2 linked regions of the Bryobacter aggregatus MPL3 genome follow. The protein of the gene in region 1 interacts with the protein of each later gene in a pairwise test. Links are inferred from orthologs where the notes say so. Each region holds a gene or a part of one and is shown on either strand. Other genes may lie near its edges.

Region 1 (2,817 bases):
CATGGAACTGGCGACCGTCAATCCGGTGGGTGTCTTTGGCCCGGTGCTTGGTCCCGATTACGCCACCTCCATCCAACTGGTCAAGCGCCTGCTCGATGGTGACATGCCGGGTTGTCCGCGTCTGGCATTGGGTATTGTCGATGTGCGCGATGTTGCAGACTTGCACCTGCGCGCGATGACGCATCCCGACGCGAGTGGCGAACGCTTCTTAGCCGTGGCGGGCGATTGCATGACGATGCAGGAAGTCGCTCTGTTGCTCAAAGCCCGCATGGGCGAAGCCGGCCGGCGCGTCACCACCCGAGTGCTACCCGACTGGCTGGTGCGTCTGGTAGCCCGCTTCAGTGCTTCGGTGGCGCAGATCGCCCCAGAGCTGGGGAAGGTCAAACGAGCCAGCAACGAGAAGGCGAAGCGTGTTCTCGGTTGGTCTCCGCGCTCGAATGAAGAGGCCGTAATTGCGACGGCCGAAAGCTTAGTGCGCCTCGGCTTGCTGAAGAGCACTTAGCGCCGGTCGGCGTGCGCAGACAAACGATCGCCGGCCCATTGCAGACCCTGCACCAAGGCGACAAGGACCAGCACTGTACTCAGCATGACGTCGGGCCGAAAGCGCTGGTAGCCATAGCGAATCGCCAGATCGCCCAGTCCTCCGCCACCCACGGCTCCGGCCATCGCCGAGTAGTTGATCAAGGTCACGGCGAGTAAGGTCGCCGCACGAATCAGACTCGGCAACGCTTCGGGCAAATACACCTTCGTGACAATCTGCCAGGGCCGCGCCCCCATCACCTCGACAGCCTGACGAACCCCAGGATCGATTTCCAGCAGTGCCGCCTCCACCAGCCGCGCGCCATAAGGAATCGCACCAAAGACCAGCGGCACAATCGCCGCTGCGGTCCCGATGGAGGTTCCCACCAGCCATCGCGTCACCGGCACCAGCGCCACCATCAGGATGATGAACGGAACACTCCGTCCAAAGTTGATAATCCCGCCAAGGAGGTTCCGTAATAGCGGCTGTGGCAACAAGCCTCCCGGTGCCGACAGCACCAGCAGCACTCCCAGCAGCAATCCACCGAGGCCGGCAAGTGGCAGCGCAACCGCCACTATGACAAGCGTTTCCAGCGTCGCCTTCGACAGGAGCGGCAATAGCGACTCGCTCATCGCAGCCCCTGCGTCAGGCGGCGGCCTGCAGCACTCTGCGGATGGGCAAGCACTTCGGCGACACTGCCTTCTTCGGCAAGACGCCCCCGCTCAAGCACCGCGACGCGATCGCAGATCGCGCGCACGGCTTCCAGTTCGTGGGTGATCAACACAATGGTCGTGCCAAAAGAGTCGCGCACCGATCGCAACAGGTTCAGTACGGAGGCGGTGGTTTCGGGGTCCAGCGCCGAGGTCGGCTCATCGGCAAGCAATACGGGTGGCTTCAAGGACAGTGCCCGCGCAATCGCGACGCGCTGGCGTTGGCCGCCCGAGAGCTGCGATGGATAGGCATCCGCCTTCTCCGTCAGTCCAAACCAATCCAGCAACTCGCTGACCCGGTCACGAATCTCAGCAACTGGCGTCCCGACAATTTCTAGCGGTAGTGCAACATTCGCACGCACGGTTCTCGACCGCAGCAAATGGAGGCTCTGGAACACAACCCCAATTCTTCGTCTCGCCTCTTCTAATGCAAGTCCCTCTAGCGCGGCAAGGTCCAGCCCATTGATCAATACGGAGCCGGCATCCGGCTTCTCCAATCGGCACAGGCAGCGCAGCAGCGTTGTCTTTCCTGCGCCACTAAATCCGATCACTCCTTCGATCCAACCACTGGCCACCGTGAGATGGATGTCCTCCAAGGCGGTTACTTCTCCCTGAGCGTAATGCTTTGATACGCCCCGCAACTCGAGCAATGCCACCCGCGCTCCTTAAAATGCCGGAATCACTGCGCCTTGATAGCGCCTCTTGAGGAACGACTTCATCTCTGGACTGGTCAGCGCTTCGGCCACCAGCAGAATGCGTGGGTCCTTTTCTTTGCCTTTGCGGCAAGCGAGGATGTTCGCGTAGCGCGACAAATCCTTCTCGTAATAAACCGCATCGCGCAGCGGATGCAGCCCGGAGTCGAGCGCATAGTTCGCATTAATCACCGCGGCATCGACATCCGGCAGCACACGGGGAAGCTGGGCAGCTTCGAGTGGTCGCAACAACAGCCCGCGCTCGTTCGTCTGGATGTCTTCTTCCGTCGGGGAACGATCCGTGGCGCTGGGCTTGAGGGCAATCAGCTTCGCCTCAGCCAGCAGAATGAGGCCGCGTCCCAAATTGACAGGATCGTTCGGCAAGGCGATTGAGGCGCCCTGCTTTAACTCGCCCAAGGCTTTGATCGACTTCGAATAGATGCCCATCGGCGGCGAATAGACCGGCTTCACTGAGACAAAGTCTGTGCCGCGATCCTGATTGAACTGCTTCAGGAACGGCAGATTCTGATACAGGTTCGCATCGATGTCTCCGCTGGCTAGCGCAAGGTTCGGCTGAATGTAATCCGTAAACGAAACGATCTCGATTGCGACGCCTTTCTGCTCGAGCACTTGCTTCACCTCCGCCATCACTTCCCCAGCTGGAACAGGCGTGACGCCCACGCGCAGGCTCGCCGACTTCTTCGCGCAAGAGGCAAAGGCCAGCGCGGCCAGCACGCTACGCCGCGTCAAGAGGCAACTCCCACAGGCCGGATCACGGTCTCGCCAAAGCGTTCCATCTCTTCATACTGAGGACTGAACTGAAGCAGTAACAGATCGACACCGGCGCGGGCAAACTCTCCCACTTGATCCTGCACCTGCGCGGGCGTACCGACTA
Region 2 (2,847 bases), 1.5 Mb from region 1 along the record:
GTGGCTTGGTGATGGCCGGCATGAGTTGGGCGCAAAGCGCCAAGACTTCCTTCCCGGAAACAAACTGGACGACGGTAAAGCCTGAAGAAGAAGACTATTCGAGCGAGAAGCTAGAAGTGTTGCGGGTTTGCTGAAAACCCAGAAGACGACCGCGATGCAGGTTTCAGTTCGATGCCGGGTGATTTTTGAGTCTGGCGATTTGAAGCGTGTCAGCAAGGTCGCCTCGGTTCGCAAAAGCATTCTGGCAATGCTGTACGGGAAGTATCAGATCGATCTCGATCTGACCGTCGAACAACTGGGGCTCACTGACGTTTCCCCGTTCTTACCCATCGAAAAGAAGGCTCGCCTCTACCATCTCCTGACCGCGCGCTCCGGCATCTATTTGCCGACGGCGAACGAGGGATTGACGGTGCTTGCTTCCCGCCGCGGATCGCAAGGTCCGGGCACCTATTTTCAATATCACAACTGGGACTTTAACGCGGTAGGAACCGCATTTGAGAAGGAAACCGGAAAGGATATCTTCGTCGCTCTCGAGCAGGACTTGACCGGGCGTTGCAACGAAAGAACGATGAGATGCCAATTACCAGGCATCCGGAGTACGCGATGTATCTTTCGACGCGCGACATGGCGCGGCTCGGATTGTTGATGCTGTCTGACGGCAACTGGAATGGGAAGCAGATCATGCCGGCGGGTTGGGCCAAGAGAGTTACAACACTCGTGACCCCTTCGCGCGATATCCATCCGATGACCATCGGCGCCTTCCAGACTCAAATCGGCTGCTGGGGCTACGGAATGCTTTGGTGGGTGTGGGACGCGCCAGACTGGCCGGGAACCTTGACTGGCCCCTATCAAAACGCTTACAGCGCAATGGGGGCCAATGGCCAATACATCACGGTCCTGCCGGTGATGAATCTTGTCGTCGCCCACAAAGTGGACTTCGATCAAGACGGAAGCCGCAGCATTTCGCCGAGCGAGTACCACACGATTCTGCAGATGGTGATCGACTCCACCTTGTAGCTGTTCTAGACCTTCACTCCCAAATCGGACCACTGCAGTACTTTGCCCTGGCGGCAGACTTCGTTGCCCAGGATGGCGGTGAGTGCGCCAGTGGCTCCCACGTTGATGTCGGCGGGATTCGGAGTCCCCTTCTGGATGGCGCTAAAGAATGCGACCGTGTGCGCATCGGGGTTCTCCTCCACCTTCGGCGAGAGCAAGGTCTGTTGGGTGCCGTCGCTGCTGTAAAAGTTCATCGACCCCATCAGCTCAACGGAGCCCTTGCTGCCGTAAACATTGACGTACTGGTTGCCTGCGGGCATGTTGCGCGGGTGATAGACCAGCTGGGTGAAGGACAGCGTGACGCCGTTCGGATAGTCGTAGATCAGATTTTGATGATCGTAGATGTCGCGCCCGGCTGGTTCGTTCTTGTGGAGATTGATGCCGCCAAAGCCCGCGGCGCGGGTGGGATGATTGCCGATCACCCAATTGCAGAGGTCCAGATTGTGGACCGATTGCTCGACGAGATAGCCGCCCGATTTCTTGAGGTCGAAGTACCAGTCGCCGGAACTGCCGTCGTACTTCAGGTCTGCTGAGGCGTGGCGTTGCGCTTTGACAAAGAGGATGTCGCCAATGACGCCGTCCTGGATTTTGCGAATAGCGTCGTTCAACTGGACCATGGAACGCAACTGCTGCCCGGCCTGGAAGACCTTCCCACTCGCCTTGGCGGCGGCCATCAGGTCGCGGATGGAACTGGGGGTGAGTCCGATCGGCTTCTCGCAATAGACATGCTTGCCTGCTTTGAGGGCCGCGATCGCCATCTCGGCGTGCAGATGCGGCGGGGTGGCGATGTAGACGGCCTGGACGTCTTTGTTGTCGATGACGCGTTGCCAGTCCGCGGTGGCCTTCGGGTTTGATTTTGCGGCAGTGGTTGCCGCTTTGTCCAGGCGGTCAGGTTTGTTGTCGCAAACCATGACGACCTTTGCATTCGGTTGCTTCAAAATGCCGTCCAGGAGTCCGGTGCCTCGCCCTCCGATGCCGATGATCGCGGTGGGAATGGTGTCCCCTGAGGATTGAGCCAGGAGCGGCGCGGCCGCACCCATCAAGAAGCTTCGTCTGCGCAAAATCATTCTTAACTTCTTACCATGTTGCTCAAGGAAGATATACTTTTCGACGTGAAGCTCTTTGGAATTTTTTTTATGTTGGCTCTCGGCCTGTCCGCACAACAGAAGGGAGATTGGGTCCAACTCTTCAATGGGAAAGACCTGAAGGGCTGGACGCCCAAGATCTCCGGCTATGCGGTGGGCGAGAACTTCGCCAATACCTTCCGCGTGACGGATGGCTATCTGAGCGTTGGCTATGAGGGCTATGATTCGTTTCTGGACAAGAATGGCGCGGGCAAGTTTGGCCATCTGTTCTACAAGGACAACTTCTCGTACTACATCATTGCGGTGGAGTATCGGTTCATCGGAGACCAGGCCAAGGATGGCCCAGGCTGGGCGACGCGTAACAGCGGCATCATGGTGCATGGACAGCCTGCCAGCACGATGCAGAAGGATCAGGATTTTCCGATCTCGATCGAAGTACAGTTGCTCGGCGGTTTAGGCAAAGGGCCGCGGAGCACGGCGAATCTCTGTACGCCCGGGACCAACGTGGAGCGGGACGGCAAACTGTTCACCTCGCATTGCCTGAACTCTTCCTCGAAGACCTATGACGGCGACCAGTGGGTGCGTGTTGAGGCGATCGTCCACGGCAGCGAAAGCATTGAGCATCGGGTGAACGGCGAGACGGTTCTGAAGTATGAGCATCCGCAGATTGGCGGCGGCAACGTGCTCCATGCCGACCCGGCGGTGA

Evidence for each region. Proteins that work in one complex are often made in the same cells at the same time.
Region 2: the proteins of M017_RS0112400 (region 1) and M017_RS0105800 interact in binary tests that used the Escherichia coli proteins (3 or more experiments, as listed by UniProt). The link is inferred for Bryobacter aggregatus MPL3 from one-to-one orthologs.

Annotation. Positions count from the first base shown.
Region 1 is NZ_JNIF01000003.1:2,637,274-2,640,090, forward strand. Bases 18-2,761 are described here. They hold M017_RS0112400 (methionine ABC transporter ATP-binding protein), read right to left. Parts: upstream 1,887-2,761; coding sequence 1,149-1,886; downstream 18-1,148. Other genes in these bases: M017_RS0112390 (SDR family oxidoreductase), read left to right, coding at 18-502; M017_RS0112395 (methionine ABC transporter permease), read right to left, coding at 499-1,152; M017_RS0112405 (MetQ/NlpA family ABC transporter substrate-binding protein), read right to left, coding at 1,896-2,672; M017_RS0112410 (LLM class flavin-dependent oxidoreductase), read right to left, coding at 2,669-2,761. In the rest of the region: more of M017_RS0112390, read left to right, coding at 1-17; more of M017_RS0112410, read right to left, coding at 2,762-2,817. UniProt on the Escherichia coli protein: Part of the ABC transporter complex MetNIQ involved in methionine import. Responsible for energy coupling to the transport system. It has also been shown to be involved in formyl-L-methionine transport.
Region 2 is NZ_JNIF01000003.1:1,174,560-1,177,406, reverse strand. The notes cover bases 74-2,847. They hold M017_RS0105800 (Gfo/Idh/MocA family protein), read right to left. Parts: upstream 2,124-2,847; coding sequence 1,023-2,123; downstream 74-1,022. Other genes in these bases: M017_RS0105795 (3-keto-disaccharide hydrolase), read left to right, coding at 2,169-2,847; M017_RS27425 (serine hydrolase domain-containing protein), read left to right, coding at 604-1,017; M017_RS27430 (serine hydrolase), read left to right, coding at 155-646; M017_RS29155 (hypothetical protein), read left to right, coding at 74-134. Outside these bases: more of M017_RS29155, read left to right, coding at 1-73. UniProt on the Escherichia coli protein: Hydratase involved in the degradation of sialic acids. Catalyzes the reversible conversion of the dehydrated form of N-acetylneuraminate (Neu5Ac), 2,7-anhydro-N-acetylneuraminate (2,7-AN), to Neu5Ac.